One region of the Gordonia sp. UBA7860 genome, then DNA from elsewhere that is predicted to be linked to it. Evidence: riboswitches for the same ligand, from Rfam matches in the RefSeq annotation. Region 1 holds a riboswitch; the other holds the start of a gene.
The links. Region 1 has a riboswitch for cobalamin ahead of B3T59_RS14700 (CbtB domain-containing protein). Riboswitches for the same ligand answer to the same signal wherever they lie in the genome.
Positions count from the first base shown of each region.

Region 2: another riboswitch for cobalamin. It lies ahead of B3T59_RS09070 (FecCD family ABC transporter permease); the one in region 1 lies ahead of B3T59_RS14700 (CbtB domain-containing protein).

Region 1 covers NZ_DLSO01000119.1:25,466-30,860, forward strand. Annotated here, with positions in the region: gene B3T59_RS14685 (acyl-CoA dehydrogenase family protein) at 1-884, opposite strand, end outside; gene B3T59_RS14690 ((2Fe-2S)-binding protein) at 1,016-1,687, shown strand; gene B3T59_RS14695 (CbtA family protein) at 1,766-2,584, opposite strand; gene B3T59_RS14700 (CbtB domain-containing protein) at 2,610-2,837, opposite strand; cobalamin riboswitch at 2,860-3,014, opposite strand; gene B3T59_RS14705 (ATP-dependent helicase) at 3,068-5,395, shown strand, end outside.
Region 2 covers NZ_DLSO01000064.1:39,255-44,649, forward strand. Annotated here, with positions in the region: partial or broken gene B3T59_RS09060 (ABC transporter substrate-binding protein) at 1-415, opposite strand, end outside; gene B3T59_RS24580 (hypothetical protein) at 481-876, opposite strand; partial or broken gene B3T59_RS24585 (ABC transporter ATP-binding protein) at 788-1,195, opposite strand; gene B3T59_RS09070 (FecCD family ABC transporter permease) at 1,276-2,337, opposite strand; cobalamin riboswitch at 2,452-2,660, opposite strand; gene B3T59_RS09075 (alkaline phosphatase D family protein) at 2,776-4,428, shown strand; gene B3T59_RS09080 (ClpP family protease) at 4,514-5,131, shown strand; gene B3T59_RS09085 (ClpP family protease) at 5,128-5,395, shown strand, end outside.

The DNA.
Region 1 (5,395 bases):
TTCGCATACTCGATCGAAAGTCGTTGCGCCTCATTGATGATGCCCATCGACAGTGCGGCGATACCGATCCGTTCAGCGGTGAAGCCCGCCTTGACGCCATCGTCGCCACGACTACCCGACCCAGCATCCTCGGTCTCGCCGAGCAGCCGGTCGCGTCCGAGGCGAACGTTGTCGAAGAACAACTCACCGGTCGGCGAGCTCATGATGCCCATCTTCTTGAACGGCTTGCCCTGGGTGAGGCCTTCCATGCCCTTGTCGAGGACGAAGGTGAGCACCTTGCGTTCACGCATCGGGGTGCCATCGCCCTCGTCGAGCTTCGCGAACACGACGATCGTGTCGGCGTACGGACCGTTGGTGATGAAGGTCTTCTGCCCGTTGAGGATGTAACCGTCGCCATCGCGGCGGACCGTCGTCTTCATGCCACCGAGTGCGTCTGAGCCGGAATCCGGTTCGGTGATCGCCCAGGCACCGACCTTCTCGAGCGTGACCAGCTCGGGGAGCCACCGCTTCTTCTGTGCGAGCGTGCCTTTCGACCGGATCGTCGACACCGTCAACCCGACACTGACGCCCATCGACACCACCATGCCGAGGCTCGCGCCCGCGAGTTCCATGTTGAGGATCAGCGCCATCGAGTTCATCATGCCGCCGCCGGAACCCCGGGAACCCTTGGGCTTCTTCTCGCCCGCGGCCTCTGCGTCGAGCTCCTTCTCCAGGCTCTCGCGTGCCATTGCGTCGACGCCGAACGACGTCATCAGCTTGCGCAGGATGTCGTACGGCGGCAGCTGACCGCTCTCGAGTTCGTCGGAATGTGGGCGGATCTCCTTGTCGACGAACGACCGCACCGCGTCGCGCACCATGAGGTCTTCCTCGGACCACTCGAACATTGCCACCCACCGTTCAACGCCGGAAATTAGAACACGTTCCATTACTGTGTCAGCCCCGATCCCAACTTGTCCAGCGGCGGCCCTCGCGGGCTCGCTGGACGCGCGAGCGGTCGATGAGATAGGCAGAGAGCGTGAACGATCACGTGTTCGCCGAGTTCGGACCGTTCTTTGCGACCGACGCCCACGCAGCCGCGGCACCAGTCGACGGGCCGTGGTCGACTCTGGCTGCGGCACTGGCGAATCCACGACGCATCGACAGCCGCGTCGAAAGGGTCCGGACGGCTCTGGCTGCGGGCGCGGCGTCGAACGTCTCACCTCGCGTCGCGGCGTCGGTGACTCACCTTGGTCTCGTCGCCAGGCTGCTTGCACCGGCGCTCGCCGCAGCGGTGATCGGCACCCGCCTGTCCCTCGACCCCGCAGACGTCTGGTGGCAGGACCATCTCGGCGGGCCCTTCCCCCTATCCGTCGTGACGGTCGACGCGGAGCCCGCGCTCGACGACGGGTTCCCTCGCGCCGTCGACGACCTCACCGCACTCTTCGACGCGTCGTACCCGGTTGGGCCACACGTCCTCGGCGGCAACATCGCGTCGGCGATCAACTCGGCGGCGCGCATGATCGGTACCGCCCGGCCAGAACTCGCCGACGCGGCCCGACGCCACGCCGACCTTTTCCTCGCACGCCCCGACATCGAGGGCGGATACCTGCGGGCCGGACCGACTTTCCGACGACGCAGCTGCTGCCTGATCTACCAGGTATCGGGCGATCGCACTGCCGTGTGCGGCGACTGCGTGCTGTCCGGATAAGCCAAACGCGGCCCGAACTTGCGAACGCGGCTGGTGTACCAGCCGCGCCTGCCAACTCGAGCCGCGTTTGGAGGAGCGTCAGGCGACCGTTTGCGTCGCGGGGTCGTCGACAACCTGCTTCGACGACCGCGAGCGCGACATCGCGCCCAGGACCAGCGCGAACACCGCGGTGAGCACCGTCCACAGGATCACCTGGTTGGCGATCGCGTAGACGCGGAAGTCGCCGATGACGTCGCCCGGGAAGCCTGGGAACACGATCTGGCCCGCGTCGTTGGTGACCGGCGTCGGTACCTCGTCGAAGCTCGGCAGCAACGCGATCGCGACGGTGACCACTACCAGGTAGCCGACGCCGCCCGCGATCGCACCGAGCAGCCCACCGATGCGTGGACGCAGCCACAGCGCGAAGACGACGGCCGCGATGATCGCGATCACCGACACCACGGTGATGGTGAGATAGGCACTCGACCTGTCGGCGATGGTCTCGTCATTGCCGACAGCCGGCGGGTTGGCCGGATAGGCGAAGTACGGGACGCCGAAGAAGGCCACGAATCCGAGCGCGCCGAGCGCGGCCGCCGCCCAGCGCGGATCGGTCGCGGGGTATCGCCGTCCGAGGTAGGTCCACAAGACCGTGAACCCGACCGCGAAGAACGCGCCCATCGCGATCGCGAAGATCACGGTGCCGACCCCGGCCCCGATGTTTTCCTGCACCGACCTGGTGAACACCTCGTGCTCGTGGCCGTGTTCGCCGCTGAGCATCTCCTCGGCGTGGCTGCGACCCTCTTCGTAGTCGATCGCCTTGGCGACCACCGGCTCGATGAAGATACGAGCGAACACATACGCAAAAATTCCGGCGATCAGGCCCGATAGCAGGCCCGCGCCGATGAACTTCTTCTCCATTGTTCTGTTGTCTCCCGGGTCAGATTCAGTGGCAGGGGAAGCCGAGGAAGTGGCGGGAGTCGTGCACGAACTCGTGGATGTGGGTGTCGCTGCCGAACACCGACCAGGCGCCCTGGTCGTACCCGATGAAGTAGTAGGCCAGCGCGGCGATGAGCACGGTGGCGGTGAGCCAGAGCGCGGCCGAAGCGACCGAGAGATTCGGTACGGCGAGCGCAGCGGGCCGACGTTCGGCCTGTGATGAGGTGGCAACCATTGAGAGGGTTCCTTCCGGGATGACGCGTCCCTGACGTGGAGCAATGTGGCCTGGTTGCCACGTCCTGACTCGTCGCGACAGGTCGCTTCCCGTCGGACTTACAGTGGCGCGACCGTCCCGGATTCTCACCGGGTTCCTGGCAACCAGCGTGGATCGACTCTATACCAGGTTCTCGCCGCCGGACCAGCACGTCGCACCGCACTGTCAGACCCGTGCGGAACAATGGAAGAGTGCCCAGCTCGTCCTCCATCCTGAACCGCTTCACCGACCCGACGCGTCGGTGGTTCGGCGGCGCCTTCCCCGCGCCGACACCCGCCCAGCAGGGCGCGTGGAAAGCCATCGCCGACGGCGAGAACACCCTGGTCATCGCGCCCACCGGCTCGGGCAAGACCCTGTCGGCGTTTCTCTGGGCCCTCGATTCACTTGCCGCCCGCCCCGATCGGTCCAAGGGCACGCGCGTCCTCTACATCTCCCCACTCAAAGCACTGGCGGTCGACGTCGAGCGCAACCTGCGCGCGCCACTGGCGGGCATCACACGCGCCTCGCAGGAACTCGGGATCACCGAACCGTCGATCACCGTCGGCGTGCGCTCGGGCGACACCCCCGCCGCCCAGCGTCGACTCCTCGCCAAAACGCCACCCGACATCCTCATCACCACGCCCGAGTCGCTCTACCTGATGCTCACCTCGTCGGCACGGGAAGCGCTCACCACGGTCGAGACGGTGATCGTCGACGAGGTACACGCCGTCGCAGGCACCAAACGCGGCACGCACCTGGCGCTGTCGCTCGAACGCCTCGACGAACTGCTCGACTCCCCGGCGCAACGCATCGGACTCTCGGCGACGGTCCGCCCGCCCGAGCTAGTCGCTGAGTTCCTCTCCGGCTCCCGTCCGTGCACCATCGTGCGGCCACAGGCGTCGAAGACCTTCGACCTCCGCGTCGACGTCCCGGTACCCGACATGGCCAATATCCCGCCGCCACCGGATGCACCGGATGCGGATGACCTCGACGACGCGTTCTCGCCGACCGCGGGTTCGCTCTGGCCCTACGTCGAAGCGTCGATCGTCGATCTCATCGAGACCAACCGTACGACGATCGTGTTCGCCAACTCTCGACGGCTCGCCGAGCGTCTCACCGCGCGGCTCAACGAGATCCACGAGCAACGCAACGAGCCTGGCCGCGAACCACCACGCAACGACCGCGTCGGTGGCGGCGCACCCGCAATGGTCATGGCCTCGGGGGCCACCACCGGCGCCGCGACTGTCCTGGCCCGCGCACACCACGGGTCGGTCTCCAAGGAGCAGCGCGCCGAGATCGAAGACGACCTCAAGAGCGGCCGCCTGCGCTGTGTGGTCGCGACGAGTTCACTCGAGCTCGGCATCGACATGGGCGCGGTCGATCTGGTGATCCAGGTCGAGACACCACCCTCGGTGGCCAGCGGGCTGCAGCGGATCGGACGCGCGGGCCACCAGGTCGGCGAGATCAGTCAGGGGGTTCTGTACCCCAAGCATCGCACCGACTTGATCGGCTGCACGGTCGCCGTCTCGCGGATGCGTGCGGGCGCAATCGAAGAGCTGCAGGTACCGCGCAATCCACTGGATGTGCTTGCGCAACAGACGATCGCCGCGGCCGCTCTCGACGTGCTCGACGTCGACGAGTGGTACGAGATCGTCCGCCGCGCTGCGCCGTACCGGGAGTTGAGCCGGTCGATCTACGAGGCGACACTCGATCTCATCTCGGGTCGCTTCCCCTCCGACGAGTTCGCCGAACTACGTCCTCGTGTCACCTGGGATCGTGATGCCGACACACTGACCGGTCGCCGTGGTGCGCAACGGCTAGCGGTCACCTCTGGCGGCACCATCCCCGACCGTGGGCTCTTCGGTGTGTTCATGGTCGGCGAAAAGTCCAGCCGCGTAGGCGAACTCGACGAGGAGATGGTCTACGAGTCGCGCGTCGGCGACGTCTTCGCGCTCGGCGCGACGAGTTGGCGGATCGAGGACATCACCCACGACCGCGTACTCGTCTCACCCGCATTCGGTCAGCCCGGCCGCCTCCCGTTCTGGATCGGCGACGCACAGGGACGCCCGGCCGAACTGGGCGCGGCGATCGGGAAGTTCGTCGGCTCCATCGCCGACGAGGCCGAACTCGACCGTCAGGCAACAGAACTCGGGCTCAGCGAGTACGCACGCGACAACCTCGCGTCGATCATCTCCGAGCAGCGCGACGCGACCGGACAGGTACCGACCGACCGGACCCTGGTCATCGAGCGGTTCCGCGACGAGCTCGGCGACTGGCGCCTGATCCTGCACTCCCCCTACGGTTTACGCGTACACGCGCCGTGGGCGTCAGCGATCTCCGCCCGCCTGCAAGCCACCCTCGGACTCGACGGTGCGGTCACCGCATCCGACGACGGCATCATCGTGCGCCTCCCCGACACCGACGACGAACCGCCGGGCGCCGCAGTCTTCGTCGTCGATCCCGACGAGATCGAGCAGATGGTCACCGACGCCCTCGCCGACTCGTCGATGTTCGCCTCACGATTCCGGGAGTGCGCGGCC
Region 2 (5,395 bases), on a different contig from region 1:
AGGCTTCGGTCAGCTGGTATGGCACGGCACCGGTCGAACGCACCCAGTCGGGGGTGACGCCGGTCGATTCCTTGAACCCGTAGTTCCAGCCCGCAAAGACGAAGTCGGGCCGCGCAGCGGCGATGATCTCCCGGGAGAACGCCGTGCCCAGTGACCTTGTCTTCTCGAAATCCGCTCGCCACGGAGATGATTCGATATCTCGCTCTTTGCCCTCGTACGTGGTGTAGCCGACCATCCGGTCGCCCAATCCGAGCGCGAACATCAGCTCTGTGATCCCCGTGTCGTTCGTCACCGCACGATCCGGTACACCGCTAACCCTAAGCGGTGCACCACAATTGGTTACCGTGACCTGCTCTCCCAACGATTCCGGAGTCGACGACTCGACGTCAGCGCCGCAACCGGAGACCACGGTCATCGCGGCAAGCGCAGACACGACGAGTGCGCGCGGTCTGCTGAGTGTTGTCCTGGTCGTAGGCGCTGTCATGAGTGCTCTTCCTCGGAGATGGCTTGTGGGACTTGGTCGTCGAAGATGATCTGCGGAACGCCCGTGCGGGGGTGGGCGACGACGTACGCACCAACGCCGTACCACTTGGCGATGTTCGTCGTGGTGAGGAGTTCGTCCGGTGGCCCGATGCATGCGATCGTCCCGTCGAGCACAACAGCGAGCGTGCTGCAGTACTGTGCCGCCATGTTGAGGTCGTGCAGCGCCGCAATGACGGTGACCCCGCGTCCGCGCGCCGCACCGAGGATGTCGAACTGGTGGCGGATATCAAGGTGATTGGTCGGCTCATCGAGGATCAGTACGTTGGGCTCCTGCGCGAATGCGCGCGATGAGTACGCGCTGCGCCTCTCCGCCGGAGAGCGTGGTGAACACACGATCCGCGAACATCTCGACGCCGGCCGTGGACATCGCCGCCTCGCACACCTGGCGGTCGCGGGCACGGGCCGCCGCACCCAGTTCGCGGTGCGGCAGCCGTCCCGTCGCGACAACCTCTGACGCGGTGAAATCGAAGTCGAGCGAGGTTGATTGGGTGAGCGCGGCGACTCGTCGTGCGTTCTCCCGCATACTCACCGCACGCACGTCGCGGCCGTCGACTCGCACACTGCCACCCGACGGTGCCAGCGCGCGGTAAACGCATCGAAGCAGGGTCGATTTACCGCTGCCGTTCGGTCCGATCACCCCGAGGAACTCCCCGGAGTCGACCGAAAACGATGCGTCGCGAACGATGACGGTGCCATCGATATCGACTGTGACCGCGTCGTACTCGACGGCACTCATGAGTCGATCCGGGTACGTCGACGTTGCATCAGCCCGAGGAACACCGGCACACCCACCGCAGCCGTGATCGCCCCGAGCGGAATCTCCTGCGGTGGAACGACAATCCGCGCCATCAGGTCGGCGACGACAAGGAACAGCGCCCCCAGCACCGGGGCGACGAGAATGATCTTGCGGTGATCCGCACCGACAACCATACGGGTCACGTGCGGCACGATGAGACCGACGAATCCGATTGCGCCGCAGACAGAGACGATGAACCCGGTCATCAGCGCGGCGATGACGAAGAGCTCGAGCCGAAACCGTGACGCCCGTATGCCGAGCGACGCGGCGACCTCGTCGCCCATCGCCAGCGCGTTGAGTTGTCGTGCTCTCGCTGCGACCACACCTATCCCGATGACCACCACGACCGCGACCAGCGCAACCGAATGCCATGTTGCCGCAGCAAGACTGCCGAGCAGCCAGAACATGACACTCCGTGCGGCATCACCCACCGGACGTAAGAAGATGAGCACAGTGGTCAGAGCCGAGAACCCGTATCCCAGAGCGGTTCCCGTCAACACGAGCCGCAGTGGTGTGAGACCTCCGCCACGCTGTGCAATTCCGAAGACGAGCAACGTCGCCACCAGTGCGCCGAGGAATGCCGCGGTCGGCAACGCATACAGGCCGAGACCCGAGAAGACCCCGAACAGCACGACGGCGGTGGCTCCGACCGACGCACCCGACGAGATCCCGAGCACATAGGGATCCGCCAGTGGATTGCGCACCATCGCCTGCACGATCACGCCGACCACCGCCAAACCGGCACCCACCAGCGCTCCCGTCAGCACCCGTGGCACACGCGAGTCCACGACGATCCAGTACGACGCGGCGTCGACCGACGAGACCGGTCCCCCGGTGATAGCTGCCCACACCATCCGCAGCGATAAGGACCAACCGATCCCCACGGTTCCGTATGCGACGCCGCACGCGGCGGCCACGACGAGCGCCACACCGCAGCCGATGACCACGGAGACCGGTCGCGCCCAGGTATCCCGAGGGTTCGCACTGCGCGCCGACATGTCCGCCCTCCTGATCAGCCCGGAGCGGGTACAGCAGATGTCGCCACGCGGGGTCGACGAAGACCACGCGAGTTCAACACCGACCATGTCCCGCGAAGTCGATGGGACCGCCTACGCCCGGCGGCCACGTCGGCAGGTCTTCGGACTTCGGACACGGCACGTGATGTGCCACCTACCGACGATCGCTTCCCGAGCCGCAGGCCCAGTGCTGTTGAACGCCTTCGTTTCCGTTACCGCTGCGGGGCAGCTCTGGATTCTCACCAGATTCCCTCTTGGCTCTCACCGACGATCTCGGCTGGAGAACCGACGCCGCTGCAGTGTAACAACGGTCTCGAATCGGACATATGGCGCATGCGGTTTCACGAACTTCACCATCCCATCACCGCGATGCCGACGGCGGGTAGGTCGACGTCCATCCTCTCTTGGTCGGGTGGCGGCATGCCGAACATCTCACCTCGCCCGTCACTGGCCGACCTCCGGATCGATCGGGACAAGACCCTGCACGCCGGCACCACCCGCCGACGCTTTCTCACCTGGGCGGGCGTCGCGGCCGGTATCGCAACCGTCCCCGCACTTTTCACGACCGACGCGGCGTCGGCTCCCCCGCCACGCCGTGGCAGTGACCTGTTCACGCTCGGTGTGGCATCAGGCGATCCGCTTCCCGACGGCGTGGTCCTGTGGACACGGCTGGCCGCCGATCCGCTCGCCCGCGGCGGAGGGATGGGTCTGCTTCCGGTGCCGGTCGAGTGGGAGATCGCCACCGACCATGCGATGCGCCACGTCGTCGCGCGCGGCGTCGAAGTGGCGACACCGGAGAACGGACACAGCGTGCACGCCGACGTACGTGGCCTACGGCCGGCGGCGGACTACTTCTACCGATTCCGTGCGGGCGGTTGCATGTCGGCGATCGGGCGCACACGTACCGCTCCGTCGCACGGAAGTCGGCTGAGTGCATTGACTTTCGCATTCGCCTCGTGCCAATCGTGGGCTGACGGCCACTATCCCGCGTACGCAGACATGGCGGCACACGCACCCGACGTCGTGTTCCATCTCGGCGACTACATCTATGAAAAGCCGATCCCGGTCGACGGCGGCCGACGCAAGACCGCCGCAACACCGGTGTCGGCGCACCGGGAGTGCGCGACGCTCGACGACTATCGCGATCGATATGCGCTCTACAAACTCGACCCCCAACTGCAGGCCGCGCACCGGGCGAGTCCGTTCATCACGATCTTCGACGACCACGAGGTCGACAACAACTGGGCCGCACGGATTCCCGAAGATGATCAACCGATCCCCGAGTTCCTCGCTCGCCGTGCCCAGGCGATGCGAGCGTGGTGGGAAAACACACCGGTGCGTGTCGCGCAGCGGCCTCGCCCCGCACCGACAGCGGACCTCTACGACCTGCGCGCCTATCGTCGGTTCAGCTATGGCGACCTCGTCGAGTTCAGCGTCCTCGACACCAGGACCTTCCGCAGCGATCAGGCCAACGGCGACAACGACACCGCACAAAATGCCGCGACCGCCGACCCCCGGCGCACCATCACCGGTGCCACACAGGAGAAGTGGGTGCTCGACGGACTGGCCGCCAGCCGTGCCCGCTGGAATGTTCTCGCGCATCAGACCACCATCGCTGATCTCGCCCGCCGAAAGAACGGCGAGCGGGCGGTCAGCATGGACGGGTGGAGCGGCTACGAAGCCTCTCGCGCAAGGATTCTCGACGGCGCGCGTGAGCGCGGCGTGCACAACCTCGTCTCGATCGTCGGCGACATCCACCGCAACGTGGTCTCTGAGTTGCGTTCCACCTATTCACGACCGTCCCCGACCGTCGGCGTCGAACTCGCGGGCACCTCGATCGCGTCTGGCGCAGACGGCGAGGACAGCGACAGCAGCGACAAACAACTCAAGGCCGCATCACCCCACATCCGCTTCGGCAACGCTCAGCGCGGCTACGTCCTCAACAGACTGTCGGCCGACCGCTGGGAAGCAGACTATCGGGTGAGCGATTCGATTGCCGCGCCGGATGTTTCGCTGCACCGCCGGGCGCAGATCACCATCCCGTCCGGTCGGCCCGACATCGACGTGCTCTGACCCGGCTTCTCTGCTCTGTGCGGAATCGTGCCGCTCTGGGCGGAACCGACGTGACCGATGCACAACGACCACCGACGATCAGTGCATGACCGATGAACAACGACCACTGCCACTACGCAAGCGCACTGCGGAAAGCCTTTTCGGGCAACGCATCCTGACACTCGACTCCGCGCTCGACGACGAGATCGGCACGCAACTGTGCTCGCAACTCGTCATGCTCTCCGACGACGATCCCGTCGCCGACATCGCGCTCTGGATCAACTCACCGGGCGGTTCGGTGCCCGCGATGCTCGCAATCACCGACATCATGCGCCTTGTTCCGAACGACGTGATCACCGTCAACCTCGGAATGGCTTACAGTGCAGGACAATTCCTGCTATGTAATGGCACCCGGGGTAAGCGGTTCATCACGCCGCATGCCAAAGTCCTGCTGCACCAGGGATCGGCGGGCATCGGCGGCTACGCACCCGATATCGAACTGCAGGCCGACGACCTGCGACACGTCCGCGACACCGTACTCACCATCATCGCCGAGCAAACCGGACAAACCCGCGAGAAGATCTTCGACGACTCGCTACGCGATCACGTCTTCACCGCCTCCGAGTCGGTCGACTACGGATTCGTCGACCACATCGTCACCGACATCGCACAGATACGACCGTTGTCGCCTGCCGTGACGGGTTTCGAGGTGAGTCACGCATGAGCACGTACACCATTCCCAACGTCATCACCCGCACTCCGCAGGGCGAGCGAGTCATGGATGTCTACAGTCGGCTGCTCGACGACCGAATCCTCTACCTCGGAACCGAACTCGACGACGGCGTCGCCAATGCGCTCATCGCGCAGATCCTGCATCTCGACTCCGAGAACCCCGACATCCCGATCGAGCTGTACATCAACTCGCCGGGAGCGTCGGTGACCGCGACCTTCGCGCTCTACGACACCATGCAGTACTGCCATGCGCCGA